3 regions of the Nocardiopsis sp. NPDC049922 genome follow, and region 1 is predicted to be linked to each of the others. Evidence: riboswitches for the same ligand, from Rfam matches in the RefSeq annotation. Region 1 holds a riboswitch; each other region holds the start of a gene.
The links. A riboswitch is a leader RNA that binds a small molecule or an ion and turns the genes downstream of it on or off. The one in region 1 is predicted to bind cobalamin.

Region 1 (4,395 bases):
ATGACGGCCACTTCGGCCGACGGGGACACCAGGAACCCGGTCCCAGTCCTGGATATCCCCAGCAGACACGCGCCGCCGCGCATACCGTTGACGATGCGGTGCATGTCGCACACAAAGAAGGGAACGACTTCGCGGAGTCGATCGCGCGCGAGGCGCCCGCCCTGTGGGTCGAGGCGGTCCTCGCCCGGAGACCTCGGATGCCCTCCGACCTGGAGGCGCGTCTGCTCCAGGGCTCTTCGCTGCCGATCGACCACCTGTTGAGGGACGAGGTCCGGGACGGACTGCGCCAGGGGTTCTGGCAGGCGCTGGAGCGCGCCAGACCCTGACTGGCGCGCGGGAGCGCGAGTTAGGGGATGGGGGCGATGCGGTTGACCCACGTGACGACGGCCGATCTCGACCGTATGGAGTTCCACGCCGTCCGGTCGGGTGAGCACGGCCCCGTCGCCGCCCAGTTGCAGGACCTGGCCAACCGGGTCGACGCCGGGAGCGAGATCACCCGCGCGGAGCTGTTCGTGCGCGCGGGTGAGCAGTGGGAGATCGCCCAGGAGTACGAGCACGCGTGCGCGGCCTACCAGCGGGCGATCGACGACGGCGGTCCGACGGTGATCGACGCGCGTGCCCTGAGCGCGGGCGCCCTGCTGCAACTGGACGAGACCGATCGGGCCTACGCGCAGCTCAAACGACTGGAAGGCGAGCCGGTGCTCGGCCTGCCCACCTACGTGCACATCGCCGAGGTGCTGTACGCGCACGACGACCTGGCGGGCGCCGAGCGTTGGGCGACCGTCGGGATCCGCGCCCACATGGACGCCGCGGCCTCGCCGTACGTGCGCGATCTGCTCGACGAACTCCTACGGATGCGGTTCCGTGTCCGCACCGACCTGGGGCTGGGTGAGGACGACCTGGACGGCCTGCTGGACACCGACTGACCCCGCCGCCGTTCGGCACGCCGCGCCGAGCGCGGGCGGCCCTGCGGCGCGTGTCGTGAGCTTTCTGACGCGCCTGGTGCGTCACACCGCTCGCGGGCCCCTAGGCTGTGTCGGGTCGCGGTCGCGCACACCTTCGAATCGATGGTCCAAACCCCCATGAAGCGGGCATGTTCGCGCGCCCCATACCACGCCGCCGACGTGCCCTCCGTCGCGGTCGACTCCTGGGAAAAATCCATGACACGCCATCATCTTGCGGTGTTCCAACGTCCCATCCCCAAGATGTAGTATCTAGTCCCGCTGGTGGTTCACCCCGACGGGGTGAGGCGAGAGGGAACCCGGTGCGCATCCGGGACTGCCCGCAGCGGCGAGTGGGATCGGACTCCGCACACGTACTGGGATCCCCCGAGAGACCCCCGGGGAGCGACGCTCAGGAGACCGACCACGAGCCCGGGGACCTGCCACCGGCGCGCACCGGAGCGTGCGCCGACGACGGGGCTTCGAGAGCGGGCCACCGCGACCCACCGGTCACGATGACCACGCGCACTGAGCGTGTCGGCCCACCGGTGTGCCGTGGCCGTGTTTCTCGTGTCCCTCCCCGCCGGGACTCTTCTACCGAGGTTGGAGCCGCTGTATGACCCTTGACGTCGAGGCCGTGCCCGCATCCGTTCGGCCCGAGCCGACCCACGACGCCGCGCCCCCCGCCGCCGTCGACCGGATCGAGCACGTCGTAACCGAGGCCTGCGCGCGGCTCACCGGTGTTTCGGCGGACAAGGTCCTCACCGAGGCGCGCCGCGGCTTCTACCCCGGGATCTCGGACGCCGAGGTGGAGTTGGCCCTGGTCATGGCCGCCCGCAGCTTCGTGGAGGTCGACCCCGACTACTCCTACGTGGCCGCCCGCCTGCTGCTGGACACACTCCGCCGCGAGGCCCTCACCTTCATCGCCGGCTCCCCCCAGGCCGCCAGCCAGTCCGAGATGGCCGACCGCTACCCGGCCTACCTGGCCGCCTACGTCGGCCGCGGCATCGACCTCGGCCAGCTCGACCCGGCGCTGGCCACGTTCGACCTGGAGCGCCTGGGCGCGGCCCTGCGCCCCGAGCGGGACGAGAACTTCACCTTCCTCGGCATCCAGACCCTCTACGACCGCTACTTCCTGCACAGCGACGAGGTCCGCTACGAGCTGCCGCAGGCGTTCTTCATGCGCGTGGCCATGGGTCTGGCCCTCAACGAGGACGACCGGGACGCCCGCGCCATCGAGTTCTACGAGCTGCTGTCCTCGTTCGACTTCATGGCCTCCACCCCCACCCTGTTCAACTCGGGCACGGTGCGCGCGCAGCTGTCCTCCTGCTTCCTGACCACCGTCGGCGACGACCTCCAGTCGATCTTCCACGGCATCAGCAACAACGCGATGCTGTCGAAGTACTCGGGCGGCCTGGGCAACGACTGGACGCCGGTGCGCGGCCTGGGCTCGCACATCCGCGGCACCAACGGCAAGAGCCAGGGCGTCGTCCCGTTCCTGAAGATCGCCAACGACACCGCGGTCGCGGTCAACCAGGGCGGCAAGCGCAAGGGCGCGGTCTGCGCGTACCTGGAGACCTGGCACATCGACATCGAGGAGTTCCTCGACCTTCGCAAGAACACCGGTGACGAGCGCCGCCGCACCCACGACATGAACACCGCGAACTGGGTTCCGGACCTGTTCATGCAGCGTGTGGAGCAGGGCGGCACCTGGACGCTCTTCTCGCCGGACGAGGTCCCCGACCTGCACGACACGTACGGGGCCGAGTTCGCCGAGGCCTACGCCCACTACGAGGCCGAGGCCGCGGCGGGCCGGGTCAAGGTCTTCAAGCAGGTCCAGGCCGTGGACCTGTGGCGCCGCATGCTCACCATGCTGTTCGAGACCGGCCACCCGTGGATCACGTTCAAGGACCCGTGCAACCTGCGCTCGCCGCAGCAGCACTCGGGCGTCGTGCACTCCTCCAACCTGTGCACCGAGATCACGCTGAACACCAGCGCCGACGAGGTCGCCGTCTGCAACCTGGGCTCGGTCAACCTGGCCCAGCACACCGGCCCCAACGGTCTGGACGCCGAGCGCCTGCGCCGCACCGTGCGCACCGCCGTGCGGATGCTCGACAACGTCATCGACGTGAACTTCTACACGATCCCCGAGGCGCGCCGTGCGAACATGCGCCACCGCCCCGTGGGTCTGGGCCTCATGGGCTTCCAGGACGCGCTGTTCAAGCTGCGCACGCCGTTCGCCTCCGAGGGCGCGGTCGACTTCGCCGACGAGAGCATGGAGCTGATCAGCTACTACGCCATCGAGGCGTCCATGGAGCTGGCGGCCGAGCGCGGTTCCTACGAGACCTTCGACGGCTCGCTGTGGAGCAAGGGCGTCCTGCCGATCGACTCGCTGCGGCTGCTCGCCGAGGCGCGCGGAGGCGACCTCGACGTGGACCGGGGCGAGACCCTGGACTGGGACTCGCTGCGTGAGCGCGTGCGCACCACCGGCATGCGCAACTCCAACGTGATGGCCATCGCCCCGACCGCGACCATCGCCAACATCACCGGCGTGAGCCAGTCGATCGAGCCGGTCTACCGGAACCTGTTCGTCAAGTCGAACATGTCCGGCGACTTCACCGTCGTCAACCCGTACCTGGTGCGCGACCTCAAGGAGCGCGGTCTGTGGGACGACGACATGGTCTCCGCCCTGAAGCTGCACGACGGTAGCCTGGGCGCCATCGACCGGGTTCCGGACGACCTGAAGGCGCTGTACGCGACGGCCTTCGAGCTCGACCCGAACTGGCTCGTCGACGCCGGCTCGCGCCGTCAGAAGTGGATCGACCAGGCGCAGTCTCTGAACCTGTACATGGCCGCTCCGAGCGGTCGCAAGCTCGACACGCTGTACCGCCGCGCGTGGCGTTCCGGTCTGAAGACCACGTACTACCTGCGTTCGCAGAGCGCCACCCACGTGGAGAAGAGCACCCTGAAGGGTACGGACGGCCGCCTCAACGCCGTGTCCTCCGGCTCGGCCCCGGCTCCGGCCCCGAGCCCGGTGGCCAGCCCGGCCCCGGTGGCCAGCCCGAGCCCGAGCCCCGCTCCGAACCCCGTGCCCACCGGCGCCGGTGAGGACGAGTTCGAGATCGTGGAGGGCCAGGCGTGCTCCATCGAGGACCCCGAGTGCGAGGCCTGCCAGTAGGCCCGCCCGTCCGGGAGCTCCGCGCCGCGGGGCCGTCCGCGCACGCCGCGGGCGGCCCCGCGCCGGGCCCCCGCCCCAGACATCACGCATCACCAACGTCCGGCCCGGCCGGAGAACGGAAAGCGACCGCAGCATGACCACAGCACCCGACCACAGCGCCAGCGCCGCCAGCGGCCTCGGGGAGATCGAGCGTGACGCCGCGCGCGTCAACGTCGACGACAAGGCGATGATCAACGCCCGCGCCGACGTCAACCAGCTGCTCCCGCTCAAGTACAC
Region 2 (4,395 bases), on a different contig from region 1:
GGCGTCGCCGGTCCACTCGGAGACGGGTCCCTCGGCCGCGTCCAGGACGACCGCGATCCGGTCGGCGGCGCTCGCGTCACTCTCGGGGGTCGCGCACGCCGTGGCGGTCAGCGACACCGCGGCGATGACGGCGCCGGGCCAGCGGAGGCCGACCCGTCCCACGTCAGGGCCGTGGACGTTCGGAATCTGACGTGCTCGGGTCGACTGCTCCACCGGACGTGCTCACCCCTGCCGGACGGTTGGCGGTTGATGGCAGCAACATAGGTGACCTGGGCCACCCGGCTGGGGCGGTGTCCACATGTGGTCACCCCCCTGGCGCGGGCGGCGCGGTCGTGTCAGTCTTCGCCGTGCTCCTCGTCGGCCCCGTCCGCGTGCTCGTGGCCCTCGTGGTCGGCCCCGGCGTCCTCCTCCGGGTGGCCGTCGTGGTAGGCGGAGCCCGGTGTGGTCGTGCCCAGCAGCTGGGAGACGGTGACCATGGTGTATCCGCGGGCGTCCAGCTCACGGATGATCTGGTGGGAGGCCTCGACGGTGGTGTCGTGGATGTCGTGCATGAGGATGATGGCGCCGTCGGACGCGCCGCCCAGGGCACGGCGGGTGACCACCGAGGAGTTCCGGTCCTTCCAGTCGTTGGTGTCCACGCTCCACAGGATCTGGGCGAGCCCCATCTCCTCGGTCAGGGAGGCGACCCCGTCGTCGGTTGCGCCGTAGGGCGGGCGCATCAGGTCCATGGTGTAGCCGGTCTCGCGGTACACCTGGGCCTGGACGGTCTCCAGTTCATCGCGGGCAGCGCCCTGGCCCAGGGCGGACAGGTCCGGGTGGCTCAGCGTGTGGTTGGCGATCTCGTGGCCCTCCGCGTAGGCGCGACGCACGATCCGGGGCTGCTCCATGACCGGGACGCCGGTCACGAAGAAGGTGGCGCGGGCGTCGTACTCGGCGAGGGTGTCCAGCAACTCGGGGGTGCGTCCACCGGGGCCGTCGTCGTAGGTCAGCGCCACGCACCGGGTCTCCGGGTCGGAGCAGTCCACCTCGTCGTCGACGGGCGAGATCACGCCCGGCCGCTCCTCGGTGACACCGTCCTTGTCCGCCTCGGGACGCTCGGCCACGGCGAACGCCTCCACGCCGACGGTCGCGGCGTCACGGGCGCGCACGCCCAGTTCCGACAGCAGCGGTTCGGCCTCGTCGCGTTCGACGACCACGTGCACCGGCCCGGCGTCGGGCGCCGCGACCTGCCCGGCGTCGAACTCCACGACCAGGTCGCCGTCGGGGTTGAAGCCCACCGAGTCGAACAGCGCCGCCACCGGGAGGACGACCGACGCGTCCACGTCGTCGGGCGCCCGGTCCCGGACGAGCCCGGCGAGCTCGGCCAGTTCGTCCTGCCCCGCGATCAGTTCGTTGGAGCCGTGCGCCAGTCCGGTGTCGGTCTCGTACCAGTAGGTGGTGTGGCACTCGCGCGAGCCCTCGGAGTCGGTCTCGGTGCTGGTCATGCGCACGCCGACCGTGGTGCCCTCGGCCGCCGTCAGGTCCCATGCGGCGGTGTAGGACTCCGCCCCGGGGTTGGCCGCCTCGAAGGCCGCGACGTCGGTGTCGAGGGCGCGCGAGAGGAAGTCGGCCAGCGGTTCGGCGTTGGGCAGGACCGGGTAGGTCACGGTCGCGGCGATGTCGCCGTCGTAGGACAGCTCGGCCTCCTCCACGTCGACCACGTCCGCCGGGTCGACCACGGTCAGCCGGTCGGGCTCGCCCGTGGCCGGGGGCGGGGCGCTCTCCTCCGCCGATCCGTGCGCGGCGTCGTTGGAGGCGAGCTGGCCGGGCCCCCACACGGACCGGGCCGCGAAGAACAGCAGTCCCGACAACACCACCAATGCGACGAGGGCCGTGACGAGGGGGCGAAGGACGGCCTTGGCCCGCGGGGATTCTTTGTTCACCTGGGGTACTCCACGTTCATCGTCAGACGAACGTTCGCGGGGGCGGCGGGGGAGGGCCGTCCGCGCGTAACGCTTGTGTCGGGTGTGATGCGCGCCAGACGGCAGGGGTTCACGGCGGGATGGTGCGCGAAGAATGGGGTGTCCACACCAGGTGCAGGGGTGTGAGGGGGTCTCCCTATACTTGCACTCGTGGAAGGTACGCGCTCCACTTCCGAGCCGGGTGTCACCGGTGGGGAGTGTGGTGCGCGTCGCAAGAGGGAACCCGGTGGGAATCCGGGACTGCCCCGCAGCGGTATGTGGGAACGACAGTCGCCAAAAGCACTGGTAATCCGGTCGGTTTGGTCGGAAACTGGGAAGCGGTGACCAGTAGGTCGTCGGTGCGCGCACCGGCGGTGCCCACGAGTCCGAAGACCTGCCTCCACCCGGCGGCGCACCCGTGCCGCCGGTGGTCCCGTGCCCCGAGGGAGGGCCGAGGTCGGTGGCGAACAGGTGCGTGTCCGCGGAACGCCCCTCGGCGTGGCCTGCCCTCGGAGTCCCCTCGCGGTCGGAACCCGGCTTTCGACGAGGGAGAGAAGCTTCATGACCACGCCACCGGCCGCGAAGGCGGCCGTGCGCTCCACGGTGCACGGTTACCCGAGGATCGGCCCGCGCCGCGAACTCAAGCGCGCCAGCGAGTCCTACTGGAAGGGCCGCACCAGCGCCCAGGACCTGGACGCGGTCGCCGCCGACCTGCGCAGGGGCGTCTACGCCCAGCTGCGCGAGGCGGGCGTCGACGACCTGCCGTCCAACACGTTCTCGTACTACGACCACGTGCTCGACACGGCGGTCCTCTTCGACCTGGTGCCGTCCCGCTTCGCCTCCCCGGCGACCGCGGAGGACCGGGACGAGCAGCTGCGCCGCTACTTCGCCCTCGCCCGGGGCGTGCAGGGCGCGCCGCCCCTGGAGATGACCAAGTGGTTCGACACCAACTACCACTACCTGGTCCCCGAGCTCTCGCCGAGCACCCGTCCCCGCCTGGTCGGCGACAAGCCGGTCGCCGAGTTCCGTGAGGCGGCCGAGGCGGGCTACCACACCCGTCCGGTCCTGGTCGGCCCGCTGACCTTCCTCCTCCTGGCCAAGGCCGCGGACGACGCGCCCGAGGGCTGGGCGCCGATCGAGCTGCTCGACCAGCTCCTGGACGCCTACGCCCGCCTGCTGGCCGACCTCAGGGCGGCCGGGGCCACCGAGGTGCAGCTGGACGAGCCGATCCTGGCCACCGACGAGGGCCGCGCCGCCGTCGACCACCTGGAGCGCGTCTACCAGCGCCTGGGCGGGCTCACCGACCGTCCCTCCCTGCTGGTCTCGACCTACTTCGGTTCCATCGGCGCCGCCGCGCTGCGCGTGCTCAAGGACTCGCCGGTCGAGGCGGTCGGCCTGGACCTGGTGACCGACGCCGAGGGCGTCGACGACCTGGTCAAGGTCTCCGGACTGGGCGGCACCCGCCTGGTCGCCGGTGTCGTCGAGGGCCGCAACGTCTGGCGGACCGACGTCCCCGCGGCGGTGGCCACGCTCGGCACCCTCCTCGCCCTCACCGACGAGCTGACCGTGAGCACCTCCTGCTCGCTGCTGCACGTGCCGATCGACCTGGACGCCGAGACCTCCCTCGCCCCCGAGCTGCGCGCGGCCCTGGCCTTCGCCAAGCAGAAGGCCGAGGAGGTCGCCCTGCTGGGCCGCGTCCTGTCCGAGGGCGCCGAGGCCGAGCACACGGGCCGGGAGTCCGACGGAGCCGACCCCGCGTTCACCGACGCTCGGGTGCGCGCCCGCCTCGACGCGCTGGGGCCGGAGGCCTCCGAGCGTCCGCAGGACCGCGACGTCCCCACGGACACGCCGCTGACCACGACCACGATCGGGTCCTTCCCGCAGACCGCCGAGCTGCGGCGGGCGCGCGCCGCCCACCGCAGGGGCGAGCTGGGCGAGGAGGAGTACCGCCGGATCCTCCGCGAGGAGGTCGACCGGGTGATCGCGCTCCAGGAGGAGATCGGCCTGGACGTGCTCGTCCACGGCGAGCCCGAGCGCAACGACATGGTGCAGTACTTCGCCGAGCAGCTGCGGGGCTACGCCACCACCGAGAACGGGTGGGTGCAGTCCTACGGTTCGCGCTGCGTGCGCCCCCCGATCCTGTACGGGGACGTCTCACGCCCCGAGCCGATGACGGTCGAGTGGATCACCTACGCCCAGTCGCGCACCCAGAAGCCGGTCAAGGGCATGCTGACCGGTCCGGTGACGATGCTCGCCTGGTCGTTCGTCCGTACCGACCAGCCGCTGGGCGACACCGCCCGCCAGGTCGCGCTCGCCCTGCGGGACGAGATCGCCGACCTGGAGCGCGCCGGGATCCGCCACATCCAGGTGGACGAGGCGGCGCTGCGGGAGCTGCTGCCGCTGCGCGAGGAGCAGCGGGCGGCCTACCTGGACTGGGCCGTGGGCTCGTTCCGCC
Region 3 (4,395 bases), on a different contig from region 1:
TGGTGCCGGTGAGGACGTAGTGGTCGCCGTCGCGGACGGCGCGCGTGCCGAGCGCGGCGGCGTCGGAGCCCGCACCGGGTTCGGTGAGGCAGTAGCTGCCGAGGGTCTCGGCGGAGCAGAGGTCGGGCAGCCAGCGGGCGCGCTGGTCGTCGTCGCCGTAGCGGTCGATCATCCACGCGACCATGTTGTGGATGGACAGGTACCCGGCGATGGACGGGCAGCCGGTGGCGAGCGCCTCGAAGACGACGACGCCGTCCAGACGGGTCAGCCCGGAGCCGCCGGAGTCCTCGGCGACGTAGACGCCGCCCAGGCCGAGGTCGGCCGCCTTGCGCAGGACGTCGACCGGGAAGTGCTTGGTCTGGTCCCACTCTACGGCGTGCGGCGCGAGGTGTTCGCGGGCGAAGTCGCGGGCGGTCTCGGCCAGGATGAGCTGGTCGGAGGTGAGTGCTGTCATGGTGGCGGCTCCGCTCACTTCATGACCGGGATCGTGAAGCTCGCGCCCTCCTTGGCCCCGGACGGCCAGCGGGAGGTGACGGTCTTGGTGCGGGTGTGGAAGCGGATCGAGTCGGGCCCGTGCTGGTTGAGGTCGCCGAAGCCCGACCGCTTCCAGCCGCCGAAGGTGTGGTAGGCGACGGGCACCGGGATGGGCACGTTGACGCCGACCATGCCGGTGTTCACGCGCTGGGAGAAGTCGCGGGCGGTGTCGCCGTCACGGGTGAAGATCGCGACGCCGTTGCCGTACTCGTGCTCGCTGGGCAGGCGGAGGGCGTCCTCGTAGGTGTCCGCGCGCACGACGGAGAGCACCGGGCCGAAGATCTCCTCGCGGTAGATCCGCATGTCGGGCGTGACGCGGTCGAAGAGGCTGGGGCCGGTGAAGAACCCGTTCTCGTGGCCCGGGACGGTGTGGCCGCGGCCGTCGACGACCAGGTCGGCGCCCTCGGTGACGCCGAGGTCGACGTAGCCCTCCACGCGCTCCAGGGCCTCGCGGGTGACGAGCGGCCCGAAGTCGGCGTCGGGGTCGTGGGACGCGCCGACGCGGAGGCCGGTGATGCGCTCCTTCAGGCGGGCGACCAGGGCGTCGGCGGTCTCCTCACCGACCGGGACCGCGACGGAGACGGCCATGCAGCGCTCGCCCGCGGAGCCGTAGCCCGCGCCGATCAGGGCGTCGACGACCTGGTCGAGGTCGGCGTCCGGCATGACGATCATGTGGTTCTTCGCCCCGCCGAAGCACTGGGCGCGCTTACCGTGCGCGGTGGCGGTCGTGTAGACGTACTCGGCGATGGGCGTGGAGCCGACGAACCCGACGGCTGCCACGCGGGGGTCGGTGAGGAGCGTGTCGACGCTCTCCTTGCCGCCGTTGACGACGTTGAGCACGCCCGGGGGCAGCCCCGCCTCCAGGAAGAGTTCGGCCAGGCGCAGGGGGACGGAGGGGTCGCGCTCGGACGGCTTGAGGATGAAGGCGTTTCCACAGGCGAGGGAGGGCGCGGCCTTCCAGAGCGGGATCATCGCCGGGAAGTTGAAGGGCGTGATGCCCGCGACGACGCCCAGGGGCTGGCGGAGGGAGTGGACGTCGATGCCGGTGCCGGCGTTGTCGGTGAACTCGCCCTTGAGCAGGTGCGGGATCCCGGCGGCGAACTCGACCACCTCCAGGCCGCGCTGGATGTCGCCGTGGGCGTCGGGAACGGTCTTGCCGTGCTCGGAGGAGAGCAGGCGGGCGAGGCTCTCGCGCTCGTCGTCGACGAGTTGGAGGAAGCGGAGGAGGACGCGGGCCCGGCGCTGCGGGTTCCAGGCGGCCCACTCGGGCTGGGCGCGCTCGGCGTCGGCGATGGCGGCCTCGGTCTCCGCGCGGCCCGCGAGCGGCACGCGGGCCTGGACGGCGCCGGTGCTGGGGTCGTAGACGTCGCCGAAGGAGTCGGATCGGCCGGGAACGTGCTTTCCGTGGATGAAGTGCGTCAACTCGCGGGGCTCGTCGGCCGGGTCGGGGTCGCGGGGCGCGCTGTGGTCGGTCACCATGGCAAACCAGCTCTCGTCTGGAGGCGGAGCGATGCGCGGAGCATGGGGGAACAGGGCCGCGGTGGTGTGCGGCCGGCCGGTGTCCCGGGGTGTCGGGAGGCCGGGTTCACGGTGCGCGGTCCCAGACGGCTCACCCAGACGGCGGCGCGTGCCTGGGGCGGACCGCGCGTGCCGGTGCCATGCGTGCTCGCTCCATCCTCGTGGATCACACGGACATCGAACCGCGGCCGGCGTCCTGGCTTCCGGGGCGCTCCCCGGTCACCGTGGCGGGACCGCGCTGGATCCGCACCGGCTTGCCCGCGCCGCGGCTCTGTGACGCCCACCATATAGTTGGACGTCCAAGTAAATCCAGAACCGGGTGAGCGTGAGCTGAATCACACGAAAAGTGAGACGGGGGCCACCCCGGCGGCGACTGGGGCGGCGGCCAGGGAGGCCGGGGACACGAACCTCCCTGCGTCGGCCGCTCCGAGCGCTAGCGGTCGGCGAGGAGTTTGTGGGCCTCGTCCAGGTGGGCGGGCAGTCCCTCGGGGGCGCCCGACAGCCGCGCCGCGGTGAGCTCGCAGGCCATCGCGAGCTGGGCGGCGAGGACCGCCACGGTCTCCGAGGTGCCGGTCTCCACCAGGGCGTTGGCCAGTTTGTCGGCCCGACACTGCTGCATCAGGAGGTGGCGCGACCGGAGGTCGTCGCTCTCGCGCAGGAGGCGGGACAGCACGCGCGCGCGTTCGGGGGGCTGGGTGGTGTGCGGGCCCGCCTCGCGGAGGAGCTGGACGGCGGCGCGCAGGTCGTCCCCCACGGGCGCCTTCTCGCGGACGTAGGCGCACATGCGGTCGGCCTCGGCCGCGTCATCGGCGAACAGCACCTGTTGTTTGTCACCGAAGTACCGAAAGAAGGTGGTTCGTCCCACTTCAGCATGTTCGGCGATCGCCGCGACCGTGACGTTGTCGAATCCGTGCTCGGCGAAGAGCTGGAAGGCGGCCGACACGATCAACGCACGGGCCTTACGCCGTTTACGAGCGTGGAGCGTGTCCGGGGGGTGGTGCATGAGTCGACCCTATCGAGTGGAAAGCCGGTTCTCCGTGAGACGCGGGACCATTAGGACTGTGGTCCCGAAACGCTCAGTGAGCACGCGGGTAGCGGGAAGTCGTCTGGCCGAAGCGGTTGTGGACACGGACGTCGGGCACGGCCAGGAGCCCTACGCACATGTTCCGGTTGGCCTGGAATTTTATGGCAGAACCGGTGCCGATCGACAACCTCTTGGTGCGGACGAAGCTGACCGGCATGGAATGTGGTTCCCCTCTCACGGAGGTTATGCCGCCGACTTTTCCGGCGGGACCAGAATTCTGCCGCAAGTGAATAGTCAGGCTTCTTAACTGTAGTGCCGCGTGTTGCCCGCCGCCCAATGTCGGACCCGTGTGACACAGTAGGAGACCTGAATCACACCCCTGGAGTTGGTTATGACGTATCTCCTGGTCATCGGCACGCGCAAGGGGCTCTTCACGGCGCGAAGCGAGGATCGGCGCGCGTGGGAGGTGGCCGGTCCGCACCGGCTGGACGCGGCGGACTACGCGAGCATGGACTCGGTGTACGCGGTGGGGATCGACCCGCACACCGGTCGGATCCTGGCGGGAGCCGAGAGCTCGCACTACGGCCCCAGCGTCTGGTACAGCGACGACGGCTCGACCTGGCGTGAGCCCGACGCGGCGCCGATCGTCTTCCCGGAGGACACCGACGGCTCGTTGACCCGCGTCTGGCAGATCGCCTTCGGTGAGGAGCCGGGGGTGGTGTACGCGGGCGTCGAACCGCACGCGCTGTTCCGATCGACGGACGGCGGGCTGAGCTTCCGGCTGGTGCGCGCCCTGTGGGACCACCCGCACCGCGCGGAGTGGTTCCCCGGCGCGGGCGGCGGCGCGATCCACACGGTCCTCCCCGGCCTGTTGGCCTCGGGCGACCGGTCACCGGACGGCATGACCGTGGCCATGTCCACGGGCGGCGTGTACCAGACGCGGGACGCCGGAGCCAGCTGGGCGCCCGCCAACCGGGGCGTCTCGGCCGTCTTCCTGCCCGACGAGGAACCCGAGTTCGGGCAGTGCGTCCACAAGGTCGCGGCGGCCCCGGACGGCGTCATGTACCTCCAGAACCACCACGGGGTCTACCGCAGCGGCGATCCGGCGGGCGAGGGCTGGACCGCGATCGAGAAGGGGCTGCCCTCCAACTTCGGGTTCGCGGTGGTCGCCCATCCGCGGCGGCCGGAGACCGCGCTGAACTTCCCCGTGCTCAGCCAGGAGGTGCACCTGCCGCCCGGGAACAGGCTGGGCGTGTACCGGACGGACGACGGCGGGGACAGCTGGCGGGCGATGACGGAGGGGCTGCCCCAGGGACCCT

Region 2: it holds a riboswitch for cobalamin, as region 1 does, so the genes downstream of both, metE (5-methyltetrahydropteroyltriglutamate--homocysteine S-methyltransferase) here and AB0I72_RS21925 (ribonucleoside-diphosphate reductase subunit alpha) in region 1, are expected to answer to the same signal.
Region 3: it holds a riboswitch for cobalamin, as region 1 does, so the genes downstream of both, AB0I72_RS08920 (CoA-acylating methylmalonate-semialdehyde dehydrogenase) here and AB0I72_RS21925 (ribonucleoside-diphosphate reductase subunit alpha) in region 1, are expected to answer to the same signal.

Annotation. Positions count from the first base shown of each region.
Region 1 covers NZ_JBFAME010000013.1:55,275-59,669, forward strand. Annotated here, with positions in the region: gene AB0I72_RS21915 (NYN domain-containing protein) at 1-326, shown strand, start outside; gene AB0I72_RS21920 (hypothetical protein) at 354-926, shown strand; cobalamin riboswitch at 1,211-1,404, shown strand; gene AB0I72_RS21925 (ribonucleoside-diphosphate reductase subunit alpha) at 1,558-4,119, shown strand; gene AB0I72_RS21930 (ribonucleotide-diphosphate reductase subunit beta) at 4,253-4,395, shown strand, end outside.
Region 2 covers NZ_JBFAME010000002.1:245,845-250,239, reverse strand. Annotated here, with positions in the region: gene AB0I72_RS05360 (polysaccharide deacetylase family protein) at 1-162, opposite strand, end outside; gene AB0I72_RS05355 (polysaccharide deacetylase family protein) at 336-1,922, opposite strand; cobalamin riboswitch at 2,145-2,357, shown strand; gene metE (5-methyltetrahydropteroyltriglutamate--homocysteine S-methyltransferase) at 2,502-4,395, shown strand, end outside.
Region 3 covers NZ_JBFAME010000004.1:3,956-8,350, reverse strand. Annotated here, with positions in the region: gene AB0I72_RS08925 (acyl-CoA dehydrogenase family protein) at 1-454, opposite strand, end outside; gene AB0I72_RS08920 (CoA-acylating methylmalonate-semialdehyde dehydrogenase) at 469-2,013, opposite strand; cobalamin riboswitch at 2,221-2,355, opposite strand; gene AB0I72_RS08915 (TetR family transcriptional regulator) at 2,486-3,055, opposite strand; gene AB0I72_RS08910 (sialidase family protein) at 3,468-4,395, shown strand, end outside.